Regions from separate parts of the Sutcliffiella cohnii genome, predicted to be linked through region 2. Evidence: riboswitches for the same ligand, from Rfam matches in the RefSeq annotation. Region 2 holds a riboswitch; each other region holds the start of a gene.

Region 1 (3,288 bases), 660 kb from region 2:
AAAACAAACTGTTTCTTTCGGCATTTCACGGGGTACAATTTTCTGGTCTAAGCTCATCTTAACGTTAAGCTATTTTGTACTTATTTGTGTCATTGGTATGTTTTTAATGATTGCCTTAGGGGAGAGCTTACTAATTACGGATAATCATTCAGTCCATAATTTTCTGATAGCGAGTGTAAATATGGCTCCACTTGTTTTAAGTGGATTTATTTTAACCCATGTGTTAAAAGTGATGAAAGTTCGAGACGTTTATATCTTTATCCTACTATTATTTATATATGGATTCTCTAGTAATCTTGTCCGGATGTTGTTCCGTCCGTTTCAAGGCTTGAGCGATGTCTATAAATATATGCCTAATACGTTATTTAACGATAACCTTGGAAACTATATAGTGGAAGCAGTCCCATTCAGTTACGAATATTGGGTGATCGGCATCGGAATTTCACTGTTTGTTTTATTCATCGGAGCAAATAGATTCGCTAAACAAAACATCGATTGATTAGAAGGGATGAATGAAAGTGAATAGCTGGTTGATTATCATAATCTTAGGTTTCCTGCTGATGGTTTCCGTCTCCAAGCTTCTACTGTTCCATTGGGATATTAGAAGGATGACAAAACAATTAGAGGAAATCAGTGAAAATTTCGGGACAAATGAATTAGTTCGTACAAATACTCATAATAAAAACTTGAGTAGATTTGCGACGAAAATCAACCAGCTCATTCAATTATACAAACAGAACCAACAGTCTGTCGAAAGAAGAGAAATGGAACTAAAGCAAGAAATCACCAATATCTCCCATGATTTACGAACTCCTTTAACATCGATCAAAGGATTTTCAGAGCTTTTAACAGATCCGTCTATTTCAGAAGGGGAAAAGAAAGAATTCCTAGAGATTATCCAGAAGAAAATCGATAATCTCACGATGATTGTAGATTTATTTTATGAACTATCACAACTTGATTCCTCTGACAAGAAATTGACGATGGAGAAACAGTCTCTAGATCAAATTGTTGTAGAATCAATGCTAATGTTCTATGAAGATTTTGAGAAAGAGCAATTACAGGTACAATTGGTTGAGGAGAGTGTACCTCCTATTCTTGCTGACAACAAAGCAACCGTTCGGATTGTAACGAACATCATTCAAAATGCTTTAACTTATGCCAAAAGCTATTTAAAAATAAGTTTTGTTGAGGAAGAGGAATACATTAGGTTAAGGGCAGTAAATGATGTGGAGAAGATTGATGCTGCGAAACTCCAACAGATTTTTAATCGAACTTATAGGCTGGATTCTAGTCGTACGGGTACACATCTTGGATTGGGGCTTCATATTGTTCAGCAACTTGTTAATAAACAGGGTGGAAAAGCAGTAGCTAATGTACGTGATAATGAATTTATTATGGAAGTGTCGTTTCGGAAGTGGGATTAGGAGTGAACGAGAGGGTAGGATCATTGTTCACACATTTTTAAAAGCGATGTCAAAAAAGTGTGGAACGTTTTCCTGTCCCTTTGTTCACCATTCATCCGTTAGCAAATTATGGTTGTTTAATAATTTGTTTAAATCTATAATAGGTTTGTAGTACAAAAATTGAATAGAAACTTTTATGGTGCTTTTTTAGAAAGCTTAATTGGGAAGTTCGGTTAAAATCCGACGCGGTCCCGCCACTGTAACGCGGAGCAACTTATCGTATCCACTGATTTTTATGAAAATTGGGAAGGGGATAAGCTTGTGGTGAAGCGAAGCCAGGAGACCAGCCATTCAAGTACTCTAGTAATCTCACGAGGATGGGAAGGAGAAGATATGATCTTGTATGACTATTTACATATGACACAGATGTGTCTTATTTGTGTAAAACATCTTCCCTTCAACAAAAAGAAGGGAAGGTGTTTTTTTATTGTTTAAAAAGCTGAATACCAACTAGATCCCACTACATAGTAATTCGTCACATCAATAATTATCACCACACCAACGTCAGGAGAAGAAAAAATCTTTAAATAGGGAGAGAGAAGCTTGTTACATTCATTTTTCAAAAAAAGTATAGCAACGATACTTAGCATTCTACTAATCTTTTCGTTATTTCATCCTATTGCTGCAACCGCTAGTGAAAAGGACACCATTAACATTTCCGTTCGAATTGAGAGTTGGGACAAAACAGTAGCGCCTTTAACTACTATTGAACTGGCCCCTTACGATATAACAAGAACGGTCGGAAACAATAAAGTTGGTAATTGGCATCTTACGAATGACCAACCTTTAGCCATTCATGCCATCATTAAAGCGCTTGAACTACAAGGTCTAGACGTAACCAAAAAATCTGTTATTGACGTTGGCTATCAAGGTAACTATATCGCTGGTGTGAATAATGTATATGAATTTGATTACGGTTTTACATCAGGCTGGATGTATAAAGTAAATGGTGTTTCTCCTTCTGTTGGAGTAGGAACTTACGAACTATCTAACAACGATATCGTAGAGTTATATTATATCGGGGATATGATGAATCATCATTTCGGAAAAATTGCTGCTTCTGCTACGGAAGTAAAAGAAGGGGATGAAGTTACTTTTACGGTGACAGGAGAGCCAGCTAACTGGGGAACTCCACCACCTGATGAAGCGATAGCAGATGCAACCATTTTAATTAATGGAGAAAAAAGTGAATTTAAGACAGATCAAAATGGAAGGGCTTCCATTCCGTTAACGAATGTAGGTACGTATTGGGTTACAGCAGAAAAGTTTGGAGCAAATTCCTATAATATGATTCGCCCGACGCCTATTAAAGTAGTCGTAACAGAAAAACTACCTTTGGTCCAAGCAATTGATCCAGTGGAATCAGTGGAAGTACCGTTTGGGACGAGTAAGGAAGATGCACTCCTTCATTTAACACCAACTACGAATCTAACAGATAGTAAAGGCAATAAGCACGAAGTCCAACTTTCGTGGTCTATTGATGGATTTAACTCAACTCAATCAGGAGAATATACGGCAACCGGGACTTTTTCTTTACCGGCAAACATAGAGCAAGGAAGTGTAGCTTTACTCGTCACAACTGTTGTAAAAGTGGCAGAACAAGCAACACCACCAGCCCCACAACGTGAATTGCCAGAAATAAGTACGTGGGCAACGCAAATTTCCAAGTGGATACTAAAAAATACAGACTTTTCACAGCATGACAACTTTAATGACTGGGACGCAATTGCTTTAGCGAGAAGTGGGCATTCCGTTCCAGAGCAATATTACGGGACATTAGTTGATTACGTAACAGAAAGAGAAGGGAACTTCCGTTTAGTTA
Region 2 (3,288 bases):
GTGTAAAGTAGGATGCCCCACACACTCGTAATATTTATGACGGAAGCTACCGTTTCCTTTTTCTTCATCAAAATAATCTTCTAATGAATACCCCATAACTTGGCGCACTTCATGAGGGTCAAACAAATACCAATCGTCTCGCTCTTCTACTTTTTCCATGAACAAATCAGGAATACAAACGCCCGTAAACAAATCGTGGGTACGTAATCGTTCGTCGCCATTATTAAGTTTTGCATCTAAAAAGGAGAAAATATCTTGATGCCATACATCTAAATAGACAGAAATCGCACCTTTACGCTGTCCTAGTTGATCAACACTTACAGCCGTATTATTAAGTTGTTTCATCCAAGGGATTACTCCGGAGGAATTACCTTTAAATCCTTTAATATTACTTCCTCTAGCTCTAATTTTCCCAAGGTAGACGCCAATTCCGCCACCTGCTTTTGACAAGTTTGCAATATCGGTATTACTGTCATAAATGCTTTGTAAGCTATCATCTACCGTATCAATAAAGCAACTCGATAACTGTCCATGAGTTTTCCCTGCGTTTGCTAATGTAGGAGTGGCAACCGTCATATATAAATTACTTAATGCCCAATATGCTTCTTTTATGTGCTGAAGGCGGTTTTGCTTTTCGTTGATCATTAATGTCATAGCAATAATCATAAATCGCTCTTGGGGCAGTTCCCACAGTTGCATCGAATGGTCTTTCGTTAAATACCTATCTGCTAATGTTTTAATCCCTATGTATGTGAAGAGCTCATCTTTATTAGGGTCCATCTCTTTTTCTAATTCATTTAGTTCTTCAGGTGAATAGAAATTTAATAGTTTTGGATCATAAATCCCTTTATCTACTAGAGATTTTATTAAATGATAAAAGCCTTTATAGTGCTTGTTCTCTTTTCTTACTTTAGCTGTATTTTCGTACAAAACGTTTAAATAAAGATTCGCAGCAATGTGTGTCCATTCTGGTTCTTCTTCACTAATAAAACTTAACGCTTCTAAAATTATTAACTCATAAATTGTTTCGTTGGAAAGTTGGTGATGTTGATTTATTATTTTTGCTGCTTTATCAAGAAAAGGTTGTGCGTTTAGTGTTGGATGTTTTTCAAATGTTGATTTAACTTTATCTAGTACATGATCTGATTGAATAATTGTAGTCATACTTATCCCTCTTTCTATTCTAGTTTTTTCCTTTTAGTCCAACGACCAACTGGAGAAAAATAAAAGATCCACTCAAGGACTGAGTGGATCAAACGAAAGTGGAATAAGCATAAGAAACAAAAAGTGCATATTACACCATCGTTTCATCTTCCCAATCCCCGAAGAATGCGAAACATTTGAAGAAAAGGCAGGTCTCCTGACTTCGTGCTTCATCCTACTTTGAACCTTCCCATATAAGCGCCTTTAAGCAGTCTTATACAGTGGACTTTCATTTCGTCTACACTTACAGTTGCGGGGACAGTATTGGATTCTCACCAATTTCCCTATTAAGTCTATATTAGACACCTTTAACTTCGTTATAAAATCTATATATTGTATGTATTTTGTGATTAAAATCTGTATGTTGTGATTATCATAATCTATTAATCTAATAAATGCAATGGCCTAAATTAAGAGTATAAAGAAAATAATATAAAAAAGGACGAGTAAAACACCACTCATCCTTGATTAAACTTGCTTATATTCATTATTTTCTTTTATATATTTTTTAAATACATCCGATAAAATCATTAAGCCAATTGCGCCGAAAATTAAGTACGATAAATTAAAATAAAGAGCAGGATCAATTCGAATATGCTCTCCGCCTGCAGCAGTTTTTAATATCTTGTATGAATCCATACCAACTTTGGCAGTAATCAACAAGAAAAGTGCAATAATTACCTTCCAAAGTAATTTCATGTAAAACCCCTCCAAAATATAAACTATTAACCCTACTAGTTTATACAGAAAAAATCTTTACTACTATACCAAAAAATTCAGTATAGTACAAGATTCAATTATTGTCATTTTAATCTGTAGTAATACAATTTGCAATATTTTTACTCTAATGTATGTCACTTTACAGAATGCCTTTTTACAATTAAAATAGTTAAAGTCCGGTATAATCAAGTGTTGTCCATACATAGATAGTTGTAAACGATGTAAAATATTATTAATAAGGGGGAATCTTATGAAGAAGTTATCCTTAACATCCAAAATATTAATAGGTCTCGCTCTAGGTATAGTAGTTGGGCTAATATTAAACCTATTTGCATCAGATATATTATTTTCAAGAATTGATACTTGGTTTTTTACTCCGCTAGGTAAGATTTTTCTTAATTTAATTACGATGCTTGTTGTACCTATCGTTCTTATCTCGATTACGTTAGGTGTTGTTAATTTAGGTGATACGAAAAAACTTGGACGAATTGGTTTCAAGACAGTAGTATTTTTTATGGTTACGACAAGTATCGCAATTACAATTGGGTTAACGCTAGCAACAATTATTAAGCCTGGTAATTTTGGTACTTTTAACAGTGAAGACTTACCACCATACGAGGTGACGGAAGCACCAGCTGTAGTTGATACGTTACTTAACATTATTCCAACGAACCCAATTCAAGCGATGGCTACAGGGAATTTACTACAAATTATTGCATTCTCCATTTTATTAGGGCTAGCAATCAATGTGTTAGGCGATAAAGCAGCTGGGATTAAATCTTTATTCGAACAAGCTAATGAAGTAGTAATGTGGCTTGTCCACTTCATTATAAAATTTGCTCCATACGGGGCGTTCGGACTAATCGCATCTGCAATAGGAAAAATGGGGCTAGATGCTTTTAAAGCGATGTTTGGATATTTCATTGTAGTTGTTTTAGCACTTTTTATTCATTTATTTGTCACGTACGGTTCCGCCATAGCGGTACTTGGGAAAACAAGTCCAATTACGTTCTTCAAAAACTTTGCACCGGCAATGAGTGTTGCCTTTAGTACATCTAGTAGTAATGCAACACTTCCTATCTCTATGGATACGGCACAAGAAAAATTAGGTGTGCCAAAGCATATAAGTAGTTTCGTTCAACCTCTAGGGGCGACGATTAATATGGACGGGACAGCAATTATGCAAGGTGTCGCAACCGTATTTATTGCACAAGTTTTTGCAGAAAGTTTGACTGTCATGCAGCTAGTAACAGTTGTTGCTGTAGCTGTTGTCGCAAGTATCGGAACTGCAGGAGTTCCAGGTGTCGGGCTTATCCTATTAGCGATGGTTTTAGGATCGGTTGGCTTACCAGTCGAAGGAATTGC
Region 3 (3,288 bases), 2.0 Mb from region 2:
AATTGATTAAATAACTTCTCCATTTGCTCATCGTCCGTTTTACGATGCATTACTATTTCCCCCTTTCTCCTCTAATTCTTCCATATGGGCTTTTAAGGCTTTAACCGCACGGTGCTGAGTTGTTTTTACTTTACTTTCAGACCAACCTAACACTTGCGCAGTTTCTTGAATAGAGAGAGCTTGAATGTAACGGAGAATAAGAACAATTCGGTGATCCATCTTACATTTATCTAAGCAACGATACAACAATTGAACCTGTTCATTTTTCACAGCTACTTCTTCCGGTAATGGTGCAACATCTTTCACTTGTTGCTTATTCCAATCAAACGTTTCAAGAAGTTTGTTTTTCCATCCCTTTTGTTTTCGAAATGAATCAATAGCTACATGTTTAGCTATCGAAAATAGCCATGTTTTTTCACTACTTTTCCCTTCAAATCGGTCGTATGAGCGTAGAACTTTTATATAAACTTCTTGAACGAGGTCTTCCGCTTGTTCTTTATTTTTCACCATATAAAATAAAAATTGATAGACGTCTTGGTGATATTTTTCATAGAGCTCTTGAAAAACGGCATGCATTCTAAACCCTCCGTTCAATACATTAGTCGAAACTTTTCGTACAAAGTTACATTACAAATATATTACAAAATATTACGAATGACTAGATTTTTTTTAGTACTTTTTGGAAAACTTAAGAAGGCTTTAATAAGATATTTTAAAAGAGCAATAGTTTGGCTTTTTAAAAATTTAAAAAAGAAGCCATAATATATGACTTCTTTTTATATATACTATATAACTAATTTCTAATTATATCTACTGTTTATTATACGATTGCACCATAAACGAAGCTTCTCTTTTTATGATCGGGGATAGAATAGGATATAACACTATAAAGAATACGATATTTCCAATTGCATGATTAAAGTCAAACGGTAATCCCGCTAAGTAATACGGCCAAAACAATTTACCTATAATCAGGCGTTCTAGCGACATGATCAAACCAAAGAGCATGCCGCAAAATCCAGCGTACGTTGCAAGTAACCATATGGGCAATTTCTTAAATTTCATCCCAATGAGACCTGAAAGTACTCCAATTATGGACCACGCAATTATTTGAAGTAACGTCCAAGTACCACTACCTAAAAATAAGTTAGAAACAAATGCTGTTCCAGCAGCAAGTATGATACCGTTTTGAGGCCCCATCAAAAGGCAGCAAATAATAATGATTGCTGTAACAGGCTGTACATTAGGAACCGAGGAAAACACCATTCTACCTACTACACATAACGCTATTAATAAGCCTAATAAAGCAATTTTTCTTGTGCTCATTAGCCTTCATACTTTGAATAGTTAAATTCAATAACATCGCCATCTTTTAACACATATTCGTTTGCGCCAACTAAGACTTCTTCATTATTTGCTGTATAAATCCAAAAGTAATTATTCTCGTAATCCGATTCAATACCGTTAATTCCTACAATAAATGCACCACTATCGTCTGTTGTTAATTCAAAGTGCTCATGCATTACATCCATCAGTGTTTCTCCTTCTTCAAACTGCAATGCCTCTTCACTTATTACTTCTTCCCCGTTATCTTTTACTAATTTAATCGTTACTTTGTTTACTTCTTCATTTTGTTCTACTCCAGCATTTGCGTTGTTATTTGTATTATTTGTGTTGTCTGCTGCACACCCCGTCACAATAAGAGATATTGCAACTAATAAACTAATCCAAATTTTTTTCATCACGTAATTCCCATCCTTTTATATATTATGAAAAAAAATAAATAGCTCATCCTTAAAGGATGAGCTATAAAACGACAACAATGAGGAATTCACCTTCTGCAGCAGGTTCAATACCATATTGTCGTTTCAGCTACTCATACCCCGAAGCTTCGAAACTTGTAAGTTCATTGGCAGGTCTACTGACTTATGCTTCTTCCTACTTTGAGCCTTCCCGTATGACGAACTCTCATTCCATACATACAGTGGTTACCTCATTTCGTCCACATTTACAGTTGCGGGGACAGTTTTGGATTCGCACCAAATTCCCTTTTAAGCCACAGTGTGACACCAATTTACTTATAATTATTAAGTTTATGAATACAGTACCATCTTACACAAAGAAGTATAAAATGACAAGAAAAATTGTTTCATAATAAACAAGATTATTCGGTACAACTTAACAAATTATTGCACAGTTCGTGGAATAACGAGAGAAAATGTCGTTCCCTCATTTAGTTTAGAATGTACACCTATTGAGCCGTTATGTGACTCTATTATATTTTTAACAATCGACAATCCTAAACCTGTTCCAGATCTACCTCTAGTTCTAGCCTTGTCCGCTTTATAGAAGCGTTCAAATACAAATGGTATATCTTCTTCTGGTATGCCTTGTCCAGTATCTTGTACATCTACTTTCATTCCAAGCTCTCCAAGCTCAACTCGAATCGTGATACTACCACCTGAATCTGTGTGACGTAGTGCATTATCAATTAAGTTAGTAAAAACTTGTTCCATTTTATCTACATCAAAATCAACTAGCGTGTCCCCAATTATTTCTGAATGAAGATCTACCATTTTCTCTTTAGCAAGACCATGAAACTTTCGAATCATTTTATCAAAAAACTCTTCCACTTCAACTTGTTCCCTGTTCACGGTGCTATGTCCAGACTCTAATCTAGCTAAATCAAGTAGGTCATTTACTAACCTCCCCATACGAAGTGACTCATCATAAATAACGGAGGCAAGTTCTTTCTTTTCTTCTTCGCTACCAGCAATATCATCCACTATTGCTTCACTATATCCTTGAAGCATTGAAATTGGCGTACGTAACTCGTGAGAAACGTTAGCGATAAATCCTTCTCTTAATTTATCTAAACGTCTTTCTTCCGTCATATCACGAATGACAGCTACTGCACCACGCACGTGGGTATTATTATATAAAGGACTCATGACGATTACCCAAGTTCTCCCCTGGTAGGTAAGTTCCATACTTTGCTCTCTTTCAAAGTTGACGACCCGTTGAAACATCTCTTTTATTTCATGAGGTAATTGTTCCCGCGTATCACTACCTTCTTGGTAAAACCATGCTTGCAAGAAACGTTCAGCAGGCGGATTCGTTATTAATATTGTCCCATCACGATTTAGCGTTATTACTCCATCTGCCATACTACTTAATATGTTTGCCAAATGTTCTTTTTCTTGATTAAGTGCATTTAAGTTAAACTTTAATTGTCTTCCCATTTGATTAAACGCCATCGCAAGTTCACCGATTTCATCATACGTTAAG

Evidence for each region. Region 2 has a riboswitch for cobalamin ahead of BC6307_RS03610 (ribonucleoside-diphosphate reductase subunit alpha). Riboswitches for the same ligand answer to the same signal wherever they lie in the genome.
Region 1: linked by a shared signal. The riboswitch ahead of BC6307_RS06710 (DUF4430 domain-containing protein) and the one ahead of BC6307_RS03610 (ribonucleoside-diphosphate reductase subunit alpha) in region 2 are both predicted to bind cobalamin.
Region 3: linked by a shared signal. The riboswitch ahead of BC6307_RS13865 (DUF4430 domain-containing protein) and the one ahead of BC6307_RS03610 (ribonucleoside-diphosphate reductase subunit alpha) in region 2 are both predicted to bind cobalamin.

Annotation. Positions count from the first base shown of each region.
Region 1 covers NZ_CP018866.1:1,405,823-1,409,110, forward strand. The annotation lists gene BC6307_RS06700 (hypothetical protein) at 1-499, shown strand, start outside; gene BC6307_RS06705 (sensor histidine kinase) at 609-1,427, shown strand; cobalamin riboswitch at 1,587-1,772, shown strand; gene BC6307_RS06710 (DUF4430 domain-containing protein) at 2,010-3,288, shown strand, end outside.
Region 2 covers NZ_CP018866.1:749,150-752,437, forward strand. The annotation lists gene BC6307_RS03610 (ribonucleoside-diphosphate reductase subunit alpha) at 1-1,164, opposite strand, end outside; cobalamin riboswitch at 1,334-1,528, opposite strand; gene BC6307_RS03615 (hypothetical protein) at 1,672-1,902, opposite strand; gene BC6307_RS03620 (dicarboxylate/amino acid:cation symporter) at 2,174-3,288, shown strand, end outside.
Region 3 covers NZ_CP018866.1:2,782,414-2,785,701, forward strand. The annotation lists gene BC6307_RS13850 (GerMN domain-containing protein) at 1-50, opposite strand, end outside; gene sigX (RNA polymerase sigma factor SigX) at 40-576, opposite strand; gene BC6307_RS13860 (ECF transporter S component) at 811-1,326, opposite strand; gene BC6307_RS13865 (DUF4430 domain-containing protein) at 1,326-1,742, opposite strand; cobalamin riboswitch at 1,895-2,089, opposite strand; gene BC6307_RS13870 (ATP-binding protein) at 2,187-3,288, opposite strand, start outside.